Regions from separate parts of the Rhizobium sp. NZLR1 genome, predicted to be linked through region 1. Evidence: predicted binding sites of a transcription regulator. Region 1 holds the regulator's gene; each other region holds the start of a gene.
What was found. The regulator LexA, encoded in region 1, represses DNA repair genes until DNA is damaged. The targets are predictions, from matches to a motif close to TGTTCNNNNTGTGTTCNG.
Positions count from the first base shown of each region.

Region 2: a site for LexA is predicted at 1,986-2,003, ahead of J3O30_RS02140 (DNA recombination protein RmuC). Genes of this name have one in related genera too.
Region 3: a site for LexA is predicted at 2,256-2,273, ahead of uvrA (excinuclease ABC subunit UvrA). Genes of this name have one in related genera too.
Region 4: a site for LexA is predicted at 2,924-2,941, ahead of J3O30_RS21820 (helicase-related protein). Genes of this name have one in related genera too.

Region 1 covers NZ_CP071632.1:2,127,089-2,131,633, reverse strand. The annotation lists gene eno (phosphopyruvate hydratase) at 1-142, opposite strand, end outside; gene kdsA (3-deoxy-8-phosphooctulonate synthase) at 284-1,129, opposite strand; gene J3O30_RS10645 (VOC family protein) at 1,126-2,022, opposite strand; gene lexA (transcriptional repressor LexA) at 2,220-2,939, shown strand; gene J3O30_RS10635 (ComEC/Rec2 family competence protein) at 2,920-4,545, opposite strand, start outside.
Region 2 covers NZ_CP071632.1:426,895-431,439, reverse strand. The annotation lists gene def (peptide deformylase) at 1-238, opposite strand, end outside; gene J3O30_RS02145 (globin-coupled sensor protein) at 336-1,832, opposite strand; gene J3O30_RS02140 (DNA recombination protein RmuC) at 2,036-3,259, shown strand; gene J3O30_RS02135 (ribokinase) at 3,401-4,300, shown strand; gene ptsN (PTS IIA-like nitrogen regulatory protein PtsN) at 4,456-4,545, opposite strand, start outside.
Region 3 covers NZ_CP071632.1:2,280,668-2,285,212, reverse strand. The annotation lists gene gyrA (DNA gyrase subunit A) at 1-612, opposite strand, end outside; gene J3O30_RS11430 (MarC family protein) at 861-1,508, shown strand; gene J3O30_RS11425 (single-stranded DNA-binding protein) at 1,600-2,112, opposite strand; gene uvrA (excinuclease ABC subunit UvrA) at 2,395-4,545, shown strand, end outside.
Region 4 covers NZ_CP071632.1:4,448,675-4,453,219, reverse strand. The annotation lists gene J3O30_RS21840 (acetyl-CoA C-acetyltransferase) at 1-879, shown strand, start outside; gene J3O30_RS21835 (beta-ketoacyl-ACP reductase) at 951-1,676, shown strand; gene J3O30_RS21830 (YMGG-like glycine zipper-containing protein) at 1,872-2,126, opposite strand; gene J3O30_RS21825 (DUF3309 family protein) at 2,154-2,309, opposite strand; gene J3O30_RS21820 (helicase-related protein) at 3,104-4,545, shown strand, end outside.

The DNA of each region.
Region 1 (4,545 bases):
CCTCATGCGCGCCGGTCGACGCGCCCGAGGGAACGGCCGCGCGGCCCATGCTGCCGTCTTCGAGATAGACATCAACTTCGACGGTGGGGTTGCCACGGCTATCGAGAATCTCGCGGGCGATGATATCGGTGATTGCAGTCATGGGTTCTTCCTGCTCGGTGGGTGATCAATCGTTCGAAGCCTGTCATAATCGAAGGCGTGCAAATTACAATGGCGCATTGCGACACCCTCGACCTGCATGTCTGAACGTCGCTATAGCACGAACATGTCAGGCTTTTGACTGTCAGCCCTTGGCGACAGCATCGAAGGCGAGCAGCTTTTCCAAAAGCCGCGGCATGTCTTTGAGATAGACCATGTTCGGGCCGTCGGACGGTGCGTTGTCGGGGTCCTGATGGGTTTCGACGAACACGCCGGCGATACCGGTCGCCACCGCTGCGCGCGCCAGCGTTTCCACAAATTCCCGCTGACCACCGGAGGAATCGCCCTGCCCGCCCGGCTGCGCCACGGAATGCGTTGCATCGAAAACAACCGGCGCGCCCATCGACGCCATGATCGGCAGCGAGCGCATGTCGGAGACCAAAGTGTTATAACCGAAGGAGGCGCCGCGTTCGCACAGCAGCACGTTCGGATTGCCGCTGGCATTGAGCTTCTTCAGGACGTTTTTCATATCCCAGGGAGCGAGGAACTGGCCCTTCTTGACATTGACGGCGCGGCCGGTCTCGGCGGCGGCGATCAGAAGGTCGGTCTGGCGGCAGAGGAAAGCCGGGATCTGCAGGACATCGACCACTTTTGCCACCGCGGCGCATTGCTCGGCGGTGTGGACGTCGGTCAGGACGGGAAAACCGAACTCCTTCTTCAGGTCGGCGAAGATCTGCATGCCCTTTTCAAGCCCGATGCCGCGTTCGGCAGAGAGCGAGGTGCGGTTTGCCTTGTCGAAGGAGCTCTTGTAGACGAGACCGATGCCGAGTTTGGCGCAAAGCTCCTTCAGTGTGCCGGCAACCATGAAGGCGTGGTCGCGGCTCTCCATCTGGCAAGGGCCGGCAATCAGCGACAGGCGGCCGGTATTGGAAAATGTGACCTGGCCTGCGCCCTCGCCGATCCTGACTTCGGAATTCGTATCAGTGCTCATCGTGTTTCCTCGAAGGCGAAGAGCGTGCCCTGCCCGGGCGCGGGCTTCACCAGAATGCGATTGTTCTTGCGCGTGTAGGTCACTCCGTTAGCAGCCAAATGCGCTTCTGTCACGGCAAGATCGGTGACGGCAAAGAGGATAGCCCGGCCGCGCAGGCCGCGGTCGGCGGATGCGACGGCGATCTCGAAATAGGCCTCCAGCCCTTCCGGCGTCATCAGGCTGATTTTCGCATTCGGCGCCGCGATATTAACGCCGAAACCGGTTTTCTCGACGGCCGATTGCGCCGTTGCAAGGCTGACGAAGGCGGCGAATGCAGAGGGGTCCGGCGCGCAAAGCGCGATCTCGGCAATGCCGGTGACGCCATTGGCATGCGTCTCTAGCGCACCGCGATCGGCCGGCAGAGGATTGATGCGCTCAACACAGAAGAGGAAGAAATCCGGCGCGCGCAACTCAGCGGCAAAGGCCAGCTTGAAGCCGGCCATGGTCTCGGAACCGTCCGGCATTTTCATCGGCCGGCTGAACTGCAGCATGTCGCCGGCGCTCGATCCGCTGCCGACGAAGCTCCGATGAGCGCGGCCGGCATCCCCGGTGCCGAACGCCACCGCCGAAAGCCCCTCCTCGCCACAGCGGAAGCGGAAGGCCCGATTGCGGGCGGTGAAGACATTGCCTTGCCGCGCCGATGCCTCGCTCTCCTCGCGGCTGGCGATACCGAGCGGCTCCAGATAGGTCTTGTCGGCAAAGAAGACGCAGGCATTCTCCGTTCCGAAGGGATGGCGGGCATCGGCGGCAACGGTGAAGCCAAGCTTGCCGAGCCTTTCGCGCGCCAGGTCGATATTGACAACGGGCAGCACGACATGATCCAGCGGGTGCGGTTTGGCCGAGTGCTCGTTCATGATATCCCTCCCTGAAACGCCAAGAGGGTGCGACAGCGCCACCTTCAATGCAAGACATGTGCGCCAATCCGGCGAATGAAAATAAAAAACTCAACGAGTTGGCGGCAAGTTTTACGGAAATTTAGCTACTTGCGGAACACATATGGAACATATAGTGTTCTGTTCTGGATTTGTTTCAATCAAGGGGTCACACGTCGATGCTCACGCGCAAACAACAGGAGCTCCTGCTTTTCATTCATGAGCGCATGAAGGAATCCGGCATTCCGCCCTCTTTCGACGAAATGAAGGATGCCCTGGATCTGGCCTCGAAATCCGGCATTCATCGTTTGATCACAGCGCTTGAAGAGCGTGGCTTCATTCGCCGCCTACCGAACCGCGCCCGGGCGCTCGAGGTCATCAAGCTTCCGGAGGCCTACAGCCCGAGCATCCAGCCCCGGCGCGGCTTTTCGCCAAGCGTCATCGAGGGCAGCCTCGGCAAGCCGCAGCCGGTCGCCGCCCCCGCTCCTGCAAAACCGGTCGCCGATAACGGCAACTCCGTCTCCGTGCCGGTCATGGGCCGGATCGCTGCCGGCGTTCCGATCTCGGCGATCCAGAATAACACCCACGACATCGTCGTTCCCGCAGACATGCTCGGCTCCGGCGAACATTATGCGCTGGAGGTCAAGGGCGATTCGATGATCGACGCCGGCATCTTCGACGGCGACACGGTAATCATCCGCAACGGCAGCACCGCAAGTCCCGGCGACATTGTCGTTGCCCTGGTCGATGACGAAGAAGCGACGCTCAAACGTTTCCGCCGCAAGGGCGCCTCGATCGCGCTGGAGGCTGCCAATCCGGCTTATGAGACCCGGATTTTCGGGCCGGACCGCGTCAAGGTGCAGGGCAAGCTCGTCGGCCTCATTCGCCGCTATCACTGACATTGGAGAGGCCGGATTCGGCAAAACTGTTGCTGCGCCAGTCATAGGCGCGATGGCGCTTCCATGGGCGCGACAGGGTTTCGAATGCGGTCACGACCTCCAGGCCGGCATCGGCGAAGCGCAGCTCGACGGAGCCAGTCCTGCGCAGCGTCTCACCGGTAAAGAGCGTCGCTCCTGATCGGCAGCTGTTGAACCGCAGGCGGACCGACGTCACGACGATATCCGCCGCGTCGCAAGCCGGACCGAGATAGGCAGCGTTGTCGATGACGGCAACCACATGACCATTGCCGAGCCTTGATGTGCACCAGGCCTTTTTGACGCAGGAAAAGCGGTTTGCTTCACCACCGGCGACAGCCGCCCGCATCGCCGCCCTCGCTTCATTCTGCTGATCGCGGGAAAGCCTGACGCGGCGGTCGTCTCCCTCCGGCGGGACAGCGGGACCATCCAGCATTTTCGGCGGGAAATGCGTCGGCAGGACAAGTGCTCTCTGCCACTGATCGAAGATGAAATCCGGCGGGTTTTCGCGGTTGGAAGCGATTGCCGCAGCCGCGACCACTGCGACGAGACTGCCATCCTCCGAAATCACCAGATCCGGCGCCCGGGGAAGCGGCAGAAGCAGCACGCCGAGCGTAGAGACGGCGATAATCGATGTGCCGATATGGCGCAGCCGGGTGCGCAGCAGCGTCAGCAGCAGAAAGCCGGCCACGGCGACAGCGAAATACCAAGCCGGCAAGCGGCCGATGCCGATATCACCGCCCCAACCGGACACCGTTTTGGCGACCGCAATCACCAGGTCGAGGCCGAGGCCGACCACCTTCCAGAGCGGAACGTCCAGACCGAACGGCATGAGCAACATCGCCAGCAGCCCGGCCGGCATGACGATGAAGGAGATGATCGGCATCGTCGCGAGATTTGCCGGCAGCCCGTAAGCGGTCAGGCGATGAAAATGTTCGATCGAAAACAGCGCCGTGGAAAAACCGCCGATCAGCGAGGTCAGGAAGACGCCGCCGAAGAAGCCGGCGACGGCAACGACCGGTCGGAAGACCGGCAGTTTCAGCAAGGCGTTTTCGCGGACGCGCCGGTCCTTCCACAGTTGATAACCCGATACGAGTGCCAATGTCGCGGCAAAGGACATCTGGAAGCTCGGGCCCAAGACTTCGGACGGCGAAATGGCGATGATGACGAGCGCCGAGAGAACGACATTGCGCAGGCTGATCGACGGCCGGTCGAAGAAGACGGCGACCAGCATGATCGCCATCATGATGAAGGCACGTTCGGCCGAGACCCCGAAGCCGGAAATCAGGTAGTAGGCGGTGACGGCGCTGAGCGCGCCGGCGGCGGCGATCTTCTTTGTCGGATAGGCCTGAGCGACGCCCGGAAAAAGGCTGAGCAGCATCCGGAAGCCGACGAAGAAGATGCCGGCCGACAGCGCCATGTTGAGGCCGGAGATCGCGACAATATGAGCAAGGCCGGACTGGCGCAGCGCCTCCGTCGTCGCATTCGAGATGGCGCGTCGCTCGTCGGTCACCAAAGCAGCGGCAAAAGCGCCGGTGTCGCCGGGCAGGATCGATCGTATGCGGTCGCCAATGCTACTGCGCAGGCGGTA
Region 2 (4,545 bases), 1.7 Mb from region 1:
TCTCCGGGTTGATGAACACCTGCGGCTGCTTTTCCTCGCCCTCGCGAGCGATGTCGATGACCAGCATGCGGCGCGGTACGCCGATCTGAACTGCCGCAAGGCCAATGCCCGGCGCGTCGTACATGGTTTCCAGCATGTCGTCGGCAAGGCGCTGCAGATCGGCGTCGACCCGCTCGATCGGCTTGGAGATCTGGCGGAGAACGGGATCGGGAAGAATGATGAGTGGCTTGATGGTCATGGCGTTCCCATAACCCATCTTTTCCGACTATGGAATTATCCGGCAGGCGACGAAGACGCTTTTTTGCATCGCCGCCTGGAATTTCGCCATATTCCCCTTAGGCTGCCCAGCGGGCGGCGATGGCGACATGGCCCTCGGGGCGTGCGCGGAAGCGGCGCAGCAGTTCGATCAGGTTCTCCACCTCGTCCTTGAGGCGGCGGGTTTCGGCCGAGGAGTGCTCGAGCATGTCCGAATTCTGCTCGGTGATCGCTCCCATGTTGCGGACCGCGACGCTGACCTCGTTGACGCCGGTCGCCTGATCGCGGGCGGCGGCGGCGATATCGGCGACGAAGCGGTTGATGATGTCGATGCGGCTGATCATGTCGTTCAGCGCCTCGCCGGTGCTGGAGACGATGCCGACGCCCTCATTGACCTGGGTCGAGCTCTGCGAGATCAGGTTCTTGATCTCCTTGGCGGCTTCGGCCGTGCGCTGGGCGAGCTGGCGGACTTCCTGGGCGACGACGGCAAAACCCTTGCCGGCATCACCGGCACGCGCCGCTTCGACACCAGCGTTCAGCGCCAGAAGATTGGTCTGGAAGGCGATCTCATCGATGACGCCGATGATCTTGGAGATCCCGGTCGAGGATTTCTCGATGCCGGCCATTGCCGAGACGGCGCTGGTGACGAGTTCGCCGGAGTTCTTCGCCTTCTGCTGCGTCTCGCGCACGGCAGCCGATGCCTTTTCGGCATTGGCGGCCGTCTGGCCGACGCTGACGGAGAGCTGTTGCAGGGCGGCTGAACTCTCCTCGACGCCTGCCGCCTGCTGGGCGGTGCGCAGCGCCAGGTCGTTGGTCGCAGTGGAAATGATATCGGCGCCGCCCATGATCTGGCCCGAGGCCTCGCGCACGGATGCGAAGGACTTGCGAAGGGCGCCGACGGCGCGGTTGTAATCCTCGGCCATCTGCCGGAAATTACCCGGCAGGTCGGACGGCAGAGTGGCTTCGAGATCGCCGTTCGAAAGCGCTTCCAGACCGCGGCGCAGTTGCTCCAGTGCCATCGCCTGGTCGGATTCGGCCTTGGCGCGCTGCTCTTCCAAGGCGCGGCGCTTGGCTTCGAGCGTTTCGAGATAGACCGAGATGGAATAATCCATGTCGAGCATGCCGGCCTTGATGACCACCGACAGCTTCTCGGCCAGCAGCTTGCCTTGCTGGCGCGCGAAAACCGACGGCCACTGCTTTTCCATGATGCCCTTGACGAGTTCGGACATGACGATGGCGTAACCGCCGATATACCAGCGCGGCTCCAGGCCGATGCGGGCGTGCGTCCGGCCGACCGCGGTGACGCCGTCGACATAACTGTCGTCGAACGCACCGCCGGCGAGATTGGCCCAATGATCCTGCTGGCGCTGCTTGGCTTTGCCGACATGGTTCCTGTCGGCAAAGAAGCCGGCGACAGCCGGGGTTCTGGCAATCTTGGCGTAGAATTTATCGAGGGCGCCGCCGATCAGCTCGGTGATGACAGGGCGCAGATCCCGCATCGACTTGCGCGCCGCCTCGTCGAGTTCGATGAAATCGAGGCGCTGCCTGAGGGCACTGTCGGTCTGCCGGGAGGTCATCGGGATCTCTGTACTTGGCGCGAGTGTGCGGGAAGGAATTCTGCGCCGCAGGTTTTGGCGAATATGGTTGAGCAATCGTTAAATCGAGGCGCAATTTCTCCGCAGGAGCCAGCAGAAGTAGCGGCGTGCGAGGATAGTGGCGACCGCCAATTCCGTTCACCCTTTGATCTATATATTGCCGTCTCTTCTGGTATGGTTGCGACATGACCGTCAATTCCGATTCGTTCACTGTGTCGCTTGCCTCGATCAGCCCGGCCATGCTGGCGCTTGCCGGCGGGGTTCTGTTGGCGTTTGTCCTGCTGGTGATCGTGCTGCTGCTACGGGGCGCGAGCCTTCGCCACGAGCAGGCGGAGGAAGCGAGCTTTCGCGCTGGGGAAAGCGACGCGCGCATGGCCGAGCTTCTCAGGATCCAGGCGGAGATGCAGGGCCGCATCGCGGCGATGACCGAGGTCTTCGGCGCGCGGCAGAGTGAACTCAACCAGACGATCAGCCAACGCCTCGACGGCATGTCGCAGCGCGTCAACTCGACGATCACCGAGCAGACCAAATCGACCCATGAGAACCTGCAGCGGCTGCAGGAAAGGCTGGCGGTGATCGATGCCGCGCAGAACAATATCCAGACGCTCGCCAAGGATGTCGTCGGGCTGCAGGCCATTCTGTCCAACAAGCAGACACGTGGCGCCTTCGGCCAGTCGCGGATGGAGACCATCGTCGCCGACGGCCTGCCGATGGGCGCCTATGCCTTCCAGCAGACGCTCACCAACGGCTCGCGACCGGATTGCACGATCCGCATGCCGAACGGCGCGCCGCCGCTGGTGATCGACGCAAAATTCCCGCTCGAAGCCTGGAACGCGATCCGCGACGCCGGCAGTCCCGAGGCCGGCAAGACCGCCGGCCAGCAGTTCCGCCGCGACATGGAGGTCCATATAAGGGACATTTCCGAGAAATATCTGATCCAGGGCGAAACCCAGGACACGGCCTTTCTCTTCGTGCCGTCGGAATCGATCTTCGCCGAGATCCACGAAAACTTCGAGCCGGTGGTGCAGAAGGCGCACCGGGCGCGCATCGTCATCGTCTCGCCGTCGCTGCTGATGCTGTCGATCCAGGTCATCCAGGCCGTGCTCAAGGACCAGAGCATGCGGGCGCAGGCGCATCTGATCCAGGGCGAGGTGGCGATCCTGATGGACGATCTCGGCCGCCTCGACGAGCGGGTGCGCAAGCTGCAGGGTCATTTCGCCCTGGCGCAGAAGGATATCGACATGGTGGTCACCTCGGCCGACAAACTCACCAGGCGCGGCGCCAAGATCGAAGCGCTGGAATTCGAGGCAGGCGGCGAGGCCAAGCCTGCTCGCGACAGCGAACCTGCGGCCAAATCGGTGGAAAGCCGTACCGGTCTTCTCAAGCTCAGGGTGGTTGACGAGGAGTGACCGCTTCGGGCAGTGTCTCGCCCGAATGAAACAGCAGGAGCATGATGTCTTTCGAAAACCGCGCACACTTTTCGGCATCATGCTCTATCGAAGAAGTGGAGCATGCCGTCGCCGCATGCCCCAAAAGACGGGACACCCTTGATGATAACAGTTTTCGGGTCCATCAACATGGACCTCATCGCCACGACCGAGCGCCTGCCGAAGCCCGGCGAAACGGTGGCCGGCAACGGTTTTGCCACAGCCGCCGGCGGCAAGGGCGCCAACCAGGCGCTGGCAGCGCGGCGCGCCGGCCGCTATGTGCATATGGCCGGCGCCGTCGGCAAGGATAGCTTCGCCGCCGATGCCCTTTCCCTGCTCGATGATGCAGGAACCGATCTTTCTCTCGTCAAACATGTCGACGGTCCCACCGGCACGGCGCTGATCCTTGTCGGCGGCGACGGCGAAAACATGATCGCCGTCGTTCCCGGCGCCAACGGCCTGGTCGCGCCTGAGGATGCCGAGACGGCGATCGGCGGCATGAAGGAAGGCGATATCCTGATGCTGCAGCTCGAAGTGCCGGCTGCAGCCGTCGAACGCGCCCTGTCGGCCGCCAGCGCCAAAGGCGTCACCAGCATCCTCAACCTTGCTCCTTTGATCCCCGATGCGCCGCGTCTCGGCCGACTTGCCGATATCGTCATCGCCAACGAGACCGAGTTCGAGCGGCTAGCCGGCCAAGATGGCATGGATGCGCAGGCGCGTGAGGCAGCCCTGACCCGGCTGCATGCCGAAACCGGCCAGACGTTGATCGTGACGCTTGGCGGCGACGGCGTCGTCGCCATCCGCGATGGGGCGGTTTCAAGGGCGCAGGGTCTGAAGATCGAACCCGTCGATACGGTCGGCGCCGGCGACACCTTCTGCGGCTATTTCGCTGCGAGCCTCGACGAGGGCCTCGATTTTGCCTCGGCGCTGCGCCGTGCGGCCGTTGCCGGTTCGCTCGCCTGCCTCAAATCAGGGGCACAGCCTTCGATCCCTTCGGGTGAAGACGTCGCAGCCCGGATATAGCGGGGTTTCCTTGCGAAGCCGCCGGTAAAACTCCTGCTGTTTCAGGGAATTCCGGCGGTTTTTGCCTGACGCGCATCGCATCGAAGGTGATTCATGCGGCGCGCTTTCTGCAGATCCTTATCGCAAAACTGCTGCACAGGTTTGCAGGGCCTGGTTCACGCAGCGTTCGACGTCTGCTCTTCATTGAGGAAGGCGTAGATCGCCGAAGCGGAATCGGTGGCGCGCAGCTTGGCGACCAGATCGTG
Region 3 (4,545 bases), 150 kb from region 1:
CGCGATGCAGCCGTCGATGACTTCGGAGAGATTATGCGGCGGGATGTTGGTCGCCATGCCGACGGCGATGCCGCCTGCGCCATTGACGAGCAGGTTCGGGAATTTGGCCGGCACCACAACCGGCTCGGAGAGCGTACCGTCATAGTTGTCGCGGAAATCGACGGTTTCCTTGTCGAGATCGTCGAGCAGCGAATGGGCAGCCTTTTCGAGGCGGCATTCGGTGTACCGTTCGGCCGCCGGCGGGTCACCATCAACCGAGCCGAAATTGCCTTGGCCGTCGATCAGCGGCAGACGCAGCGACCAGGGCTGCGCCATACGGGCGAGCGCATCATAGATCGCGGAATTGCCGTGCGGATGGAATTTACCCATCACGTCACCGGTGACGCGGGCGCATTTGACGTATTTCTTGTTCCAGTCGATGCCAAGCTCGGACATGCCGTAGAGGATGCGCCGGTGCACGGGCTTCAGGCCGTCGCGCACGTCGGGCAGCGCGCGGCTAACGATGACGCTCATGGCGTAATCGAGATACGACCGCTGCATTTCCTCCATGATGGAGATGGGCTCGATGCCTGGCGGGAGCTTCCCGCCGCCGGGGGGTGTTTGCTCAGTCAAAACAGATCACGATCTCTTCTAGAATCACTTGAAGATTTATAGCGGAAAGCCCGTTGCAGCGCCAATTTCACCGGGCGTTTTGAACAGGCTTTTGCGGCTTAAAGAGGGTAAAACATGCAAGTTGCGCGGCCGAACCGGACAAATCCGCCGCGGGCCGCCGCGGGATATTTGCCAAATCGGAATCGCCGCTTCACAATCATAAAACCACGCATAAAAACCACCCGACTATATGGGGTTCCGGAGAGACGATGGCAAGCGCCGACCAATTGATCAACGCCTTCACGACGCTGCTGGTCACCATCGATCCGCCGGGGCTCGCACCGATCTTCCTGGGGCTGACGATGGGCATGAGCCGCGCCCAGCGCACGCAGGTGGCGCTGCGCGGCTCGGTTATCGCCTTCATCATCCTCGCCGTCTTCGCGCTGTTTGGGGCCGGCGTACTCGGCGTGCTCGGGATTTCGATCGGCGCCTTCCGCATCGCCGGCGGTCTGCTGCTGTTCTGGATCGCCTTCGAGATGGTCTTCGAAAGACGCCAGGAACGCAAGGAGAAGGCCACCGAAGCGGCCATCACCAAGGATCACATCGAGAATATCGCCGTCTTCCCGCTAGCCTTGCCGCTGATTGCCGGCCCGGGCGCCATCTCGGCGACGATCCTGCTTGCCGGCACGCTCGCCACCTCCATCGGGAAAGCCCAACTGATCGGCGTCATTGCCGCCAATCTGCTGCTGACCTTCCTAATGCTGCTGATCGCCGAACGGCTGGACCGTTTCCTCGGCGTCACCGGCCGGGCAATTCTGACGCGGCTTCTCGGCGTTATCCTCGCGGCCCTTGCCGCACAGTTCGTCGTCGACGGGGCGAAATCGGCGTTCAATCTGATCAGCGCAACGCCGCACTGAAAACGGCATCCGCCGCGAGATCAAAGAAAAAGAGCATGACGCCGTTAAAGACGTCATGCTCTCGGATAAATCATAAACCACGAACGGCCGATCAGAACGGGATGTCGTCGTCGAGATCCCGCGAGAAGTTGCCACCGCCGCCACCGCCGCGGCTTGGCGATGATGAGGGAGCCGGGGCGCCGTAGTCGTCGCCATAATCATTGCTGCTGCTGCCGCCACGGCCGCCACCGGAGCTTGCACCGCCGCCTTCACCGCGGCCGTCGAGCATGGTCAGCGTCGAACCGAAGCCCTGCAGCACCACTTCCGTCGAGTAGCGGTCCTGTCCCTGCTGGTCCTGCCACTTACGGGTCTGCAACTGGCCTTCGATATAGAGCTTGGCGCCCTTCTTCACATATTGCTCGACGACCTTGCACAGGCCCTCGTTGAAGACGACGACAGTGTGCCATTCGGTCTTTTCACGACGCTCGCCGGAATTGCGGTCGCGCCAGGTCTCCGAGGTCGCAATACGAAGATTGGCGATCGGCCGGCCATCCTGGGTGCGGCGGATTTCCGGGTCCGCACCGACATTTCCGATCAGAATTACCTTGTTTACGCTACCAGCCATGCTCTCACCCTACCTGCCGCCCTGCCCGGCGGCGTTTCAATCGATCGGCGCACCTTAAACCATCAACGACCGCCGATGCGCATGGGCGGCACTTAATCCACATATTTCTCCGTCAGAACACCGCATGCATCCATCAGGATTTTTGTTCTTTCTTTGTTCTAGTTTATCCGTATGATCCTGTCAACAGAATCGAAAACCTTCAGTGTTGCGGACATTCAGCCTCGACTCGCCGTTCGGCATCACTAAATAAGGGCTGTTATCCCAAAGGACCAAGCTGAGACGATGAGCGAACTGAAGACGATCTCCATCCGCGGCGCGCGCGAGCATAATCTCAAAGGCATCGATCTCGATCTGCCGCGCAATAAGCTGATCGTCATGACCGGGCTTTCGGGCTCCGGCAAATCCTCGCTTGCCTTCGACACGATCTATGCCGAGGGCCAGCGGCGCTATGTCGAGAGCCTCTCCGCCTATGCCCGGCAGTTTCTCGAGATGATGCAGAAGCCCGACGTCGACCAGATCGACGGACTGTCGCCGGCGATCTCGATCGAGCAGAAAACCACCTCGCGCAACCCGCGCTCGACGGTCGGCACCGTGACCGAGATCTACGACTATATGCGGTTGCTCTTTGCCCGCGTCGGCGTGCCCTATTCACCGGCGACCGGCCTGCCGATCGAAAGCCAGACCGTCAGCCAGATGGTCGACCGCGTGCTCGATTTCGGCGAAGGCACCCGTCTTTATATTCTCGCGCCGCTCGTGCGCGGGCGCAAGGGCGAATACAAGAAGGAACTGGCGGAGCTGATGAAGAAGGGCTTCCAGCGCGTCAAGGTCGACGGCCAGTTCTACGAGATTGCCGAGGCGCCGGTGCTCGACAAGAAATACAAGCACGACATCGACGTGGTGGTCGACCGCATCGTCGTGCGCTCGGATGTCTCGGCCCGCCTAGCCGACAGCCTGGAAACCTGCCTGAAGCTCGCCGACGGGCTGGCGGTCGCCGAATTCGCCGACAAGCCGCTGCCGCTGGAAGAGACCTCGGCCGGCGGTTCGGCCAACAAGTCGCTCAACGAGACGCATGAGCGCGTGCTGTTTTCGGAAAAATTCGCCTGCCCGGTTTCCGGCTTCACCATTCCGGAGATCGAGCCGCGACTGTTCTCCTTCAACAATCCCTTCGGCGCCTGCCCGACCTGCGACGGCCTCGGCGCCCAGCAGAAGATCGATCGCGACCTGATCGTGCCCGAGCCGGAACGGACGCTGCGCGACGGGGCGATCGCGCCCTGGGCCAAGTCGACCTCGCCCTATTACAATCAGACGCTGGAAGCGCTGGGCAAACATTACGGCTTCAAGCTCGGCACCCGCTGGAACGATCTTTCCGACGAGGCCAAGGACGTCATTCTCAACGGCACCGACGACAAGATCGAATTCCATTATGCCGACGGCGCCCGCTCCTATACGACGCAGAAGAATTTCGAGGGCATCATCACCAATCTCGAGCGGCGCTGGAAGGAGACCGATTCCGCCTGGGCGCGTGAGGACATCGAGCGCTTCATGTCGGCAGCACCCTGCCCTTCCTGCAACGGCTTCCGCCTGAAGCCGGAAGCGCTGGCGGTGAAGATCGCCACGCTGCATATCGGCGAAGTGACTGCCATGTCGATCCGCGTCGCCCGCGACTGGTTCGAGACGCTGCCGGCCAGCTTCAACGCCAAGCAGAACGAGATTGCCGTGCGCATCCTCAAGGAAATCCGCGACCGGCTGCGTTTCCTCAACGATGTCGGCCTGGAATATCTCAGCCTGTCGCGCAATTCCGGCACGCTGTCGGGCGGCGAAAGCCAGCGCATCCGGCTGGCCTCGCAGATCGGCTCGGGGCTGACCGGCGTGCTCTATGTGCTCGACGAGCCTTCGATCGGCCTGCATCAGCGCGACAATGCCCGGCTGCTCGACACGCTGAAGCACCTGCGCGACATCGGCAACACCGTCATCGTCGTCGAACATGACGAGGATGCGATCATGACGGCCGACGACGTGGTCGATATCGGCCCGGCCGCCGGCATTCATGGCGGCGAGGTCATCGCCCACGGCACGCCGCAGGATATCATGGACAATCCGAAGTCGCTGACCGGAAAATATCTCTCGGGCGAACTCGGCGTTCCCGTTCCCAACGAGCGCCGCAGACAGAAGAAGGGCCGCGAGATCAAGGTGGTCGGCGCCCGCGGCAACAATCTGAAGAACGTCACGGCGGCAATCCCGCTCGGGGTGTTCACGGCGGTGACCGGCGTTTCCGGCGGCGGCAAATCCACCTTCCTGATCGAGACGCTGTATAAATCGGCAGCGCGCCGCGTCATGGGCGCGCGCGAAAACCCGGCCGATCACGACCGCATTGACGGCTTCGAGCATATCGACAAGGTGATCGACATCGACCAGTCGCCGATCGGCCGCACG
Region 4 (4,545 bases), 2.3 Mb from region 1:
CAACAGATCGCCAACGGCGACGCCAAGATCATCGTTGCCGGCGGCCAGGAATCCATGTCGATGGCGCCGCATGCCATGCATTTGCGCGGCGGCGTCAAGATGGGCGACGCGAAGATGATCGACACGATGATCAAGGACGGCCTGACCGATGCCTTCCATGGCTACCACATGGGGATCACCGCCGAAAATGTCGCGCGTCAGTGGCAGCTTTCGCGCGACGAGCAGGATCGGTTCGCCGTCGCCTCGCAGAACAAGGCGGAGGCGGCGCAGAAGGCCGGCCGCTTTGCCGACGAGATCATCCCCTACATCATCCAGACGCGTAAGGGCGACGTTACGGTCGATGCCGACGAATATATCCGCCACGGCGCTACGCTGGAGGCGATGGGCAAGCTGCGCCCGGCCTTCGATAAGGAGGGCACCGTTACGGCCGCGAATGCGTCCGGCCTCAATGACGGTGCGGCCGCAGCGGTGCTGATGAGCGAAGCGGAGGCGGTCCGGCGCGGCATCCAGCCGCTCGCCCGCATCGTTTCCTGGGCAACGGCGGGCGTCGATCCGCAGATCATGGGCACTGGCCCGATCCCGGCTTCCCGCAAGGCGCTCGAAAAGGCCGGCTGGTCGGTCGGCGATCTCGATCTCGTCGAGGCCAATGAGGCATTTGCAGCGCAAGCCTGCGCCGTCACCAAGGATCTCGGATGGGATCCTGCGATCGTCAACGTCAACGGCGGGGCGATCGCCATCGGCCATCCGATCGGCGCTTCCGGCGCGCGCGTTCTCAATACGCTGTTGTTCGAAATGAAGCGCCGCGGCGCCAAGAAGGGCCTTGCAACGCTTTGCATCGGCGGCGGCATGGGCGTCGCCATGTGCTTCGAAGCGCTTTAAAGTAGCATACGATCCGTCATTGATTGAAAATCTCGCCACAAGGCGGGGCAAAAACAAAAAGGGAGCGGAACATGAGCAGAGTGGCTGTGGTCACCGGGGGTACGCGTGGAATCGGCGCGGCCATATCCATGGCGTTGAAAAATGCCGGATACAGGGTTGCTGCCAATTATGCCGGCAACGACGAGAAGGCCAAAGCCTTCCATGACGTTACCGGCATCCCGGTGTTCAAATGGGATGTTTCGGATTACCTCGCTTGCGGCGAGGGGATTGCCAGGATCGAAAGCGAGATCGGGCCGGTCGAAATCCTCGTCAACAATGCCGGCATTACCCGTGACGCGATGTTCCACAAGATGACGCCGCAGCAATGGCACGAGGTGATCAATACCAACCTCACCGGTCTGTTCAACATGACGCATCAGGTCTGGACCGGCATGCGCGACCGCAGCTTCGGCCGGATCGTCAACATCTCCTCGATCAACGGCCAGAAAGGCCAGATGGGTCAGGTGAATTATTCGGCAGCCAAGGCGGGCGATCTTGGCTTCACCAAGGCGCTGGCCCAGGAAGGCGCGGCCAAGAACATCACCGTCAACGCCATCTGTCCCGGTTATATCGGAACGGAAATGGTGCTTGCCGTGCCGGAAAAGGTGCTGAACGAACGCATCATCCCGCAGATCCCCGTCGGCCGTCTCGGCGAGCCGGAAGAGATCGCGCGATGCGTCACCTTCCTCGCCTCCGACGATGCCGGCTTCATCACAGGTTCGACGCTGACGGCCAATGGCGGGCAGTTCTTCGCCTAAAGTACATCTCGCAAAACTGTATTGTCGTTTGCGATTACGACATGCGTGACTTTCCGAGTAGATCAGCGGTGGATTGAAGCAAGAGCGCGTCCCGTCGGATGCGCTCTTGCTTATTTCATGCCCCATGCCCGCGCGAGCAGCAAAGAAAAACGGGCGCCGAAGCGCCCGTTGGGAGTCCGATATGCTTTTTGCCGATCAGCAACGGGCCTCGTAGCGGCGGCCGTAACGGTCGCGATAGACGCAGTAGCCGCGGCGTTCGACCGAGTGGCCGATGAGAGCGCCGGTCAGACCGCCGGCAACGGCGCCGACCGCAGCACCACCCCAGCTGTTGGTGACAACACCGCCGATGACCGCACCGGTGCCGGCGCCGATCGCGGTACCTTGCTCGGTCGCTGTGCAGGATGCCAGAGCGCCAACGAGCGCACCAATAAGAACAATCTTCTTCATCATGTCGTAACTCCCCAGGTTTGTTGGCCTTTAGACGCGGCCCATGAGTACAAGAATAATGATAATCACGAGAACTAGCCCCAAACCGCCGGAAGGTCCATAGCCCCAGCCACGGCTATAACCCCAATTCGGCAAGGCTCCGATCAAGAGCAGAATGAGGATAACAAGAAGTATTGTGCCAAGCATGGTGTGTTTCCTTCATTTCATCGGCAATTTGAATGGACGAGAAACACGTATTGGCGATTTTTGTTCCCGGTTAAGCCAGGAAATGTCATGCGTCCTGACCTCCGCCTATCGGAAATTTGCTCGTATGGTTAAAAAGGCGTTTAAATACAATATGTTGCGGTGAACAAAGCGAGAAAGTCCCGATGTCGCCGATTCGTCAGCGATTCGTTCCGTTTTTGATCGGTGCGCCGCCATTGACCATCCCGAGTTAACCGCATCTGAATCCGCCTTGCTAAAGCTTAACGCCAACACGACGAGGCGGAACGGGACATCCGCTACCGATCCGCATCTAGCGCGCCGATTGAAATCCGGCCACCAGATATTGCCGTGAACAGAAGGCGAAACCAATACAGTCGGCGATTCGTCGCCGATTTGTTCGGGCTTTGGTCGACAGGTTAATTACGGGCGCAATTTTCGATTGTTCGTCGCAGGACAGACTCGTCTTCTACGACAGCGAAATACAAAAGGGGAGGGAGTCCAGCGATTCAGCATCTAGTGGGAAAAACTGATTCAAAATCAATACTTAGCCGTGAACAAAAGCTGAATCAGCGCGAGTGAGCGATTCGTCGCTGATTCGTTCTCACGCTGTTCCGAATCGGAAATTCGGGTGTTCCGCAAGACTCGCAAAGGTCGTAATCCCAGAAGCAATTTGAAATCTGCCCTTGCGTTTGCGGTGACAGCTGTCCATGTGTTCTCTAGCTTCCATGAGAAGCCGAGATTTTCCTGGGGGCGCCCGCCCTCATTTGCATGGACCCATGATTCTGACTTCGCAGCCGACTATTCTGAGTGGACGCGGTGTGACCGCGGTGCTCGGGCCGACCAATACCGGCAAGACCCATTATGCCATCGAGCGCATGGTCGCGCATGGGAGCGGCGTGATCGGCCTGCCGCTCAGGCTGCTGGCGCGCGAGGTCTATACGCGGGTGGTGGAGAAGGTCGGCGTCCAGAATGTGGCGCTGGTTACCGGCGAGGAAAAGATTTCGCCGCCCAATGCGCGTTTTTCGGTCTGCACCGTTGAGGCGATGCCGCGCGAGACCAAGGCCGCCTTCGTCGCGATCGACGAGGTGCAGCTCGCCGGCGATCTCGAACGCGGCCATATCTTCACCGACCGCATCCTGCATCTTCGCGGCCGTGAGGAAACGCTGCTGCTCGGCGCGGCGACGATGCGGCCGATCCTGCTGCAGCTTCTGCCCGGCATCAATATCGTCGAGCGGCCGCGGCTTTCGCATCTTTTTTACGCCGGGCAGAAGAAAATCACTCGGTTGCCGCAGCGCTCGGCCATCGTTGCCTTCTCGGCCGACGAGGTCTATGCCATCGCCGAGCTCATACGCCGGCAGCGCGGCGGTGCGGCCGTCGTGCTTGGCGCGCTCAGCCCGCGCACCCGCAACGCGCAGGTGGCACTTTATCAGGCGGGCGATGTCGAATATCTGGTGGCGACCGATGCGATCGGCATGGGCCTCAACCTCGATGTCGATCACGTTGCCTTCGCCCAGGACCGGAAATTCGACGGCTACCAGTTCCGCAATCTCAATCCGGGTGAACTCGGTCAGGTCGCTGGGCGCGCCGGGCGGCACGTGCGAGACGGTACCTTCGGCGTCACCGGACAGGTTTCGCCGTTCGACGAAGAGCTGGTGCAGCGCATCGAGGGGCATGAATTCGACAACGTCAAGGTTTTGCAGTGGCGGACGACCGAGATGGACTTCTCCTCGATTCCATCGCTGCGCGCCAGCCTCGAGGCAGGGCCGCGCGTGCCGGGGCTGACGCGGGCGCTGCCTGCGGTCGACCAGCAGGCGCTCGAACAGCTTTCGCGCTACCCCGAGATCGTCGGTCTTGCCGACAGGCCTGCCCGCGTCGAAAAACTCTGGGAGGCTTGCGCGCTTCCCGACTATAGGCGTATCACCCCGGCACAACATGCCGATCTTATCTCGACCCTCTTTTCCGATCTCGTCCGCTATGGCACGGTGAACGAGCAGTTTCTCGCGGAGCAGGTTCATCGCTCCGATCGGACAGATGGGGAAATTGACACGCTTTCGGCGCGAATCGCGCAGATAAGAACCTGGACCTATGTTTCGAATCGGCCGGGTTGGCTTGCCGATCCGACACACTGGCAGGAAAAGACGCGGGAAATCGAAGATCGATTGTCCGACGCGTTACATGAAAGGTTGACGAAACGCTTTGTTGATCGCAGGACATCTGT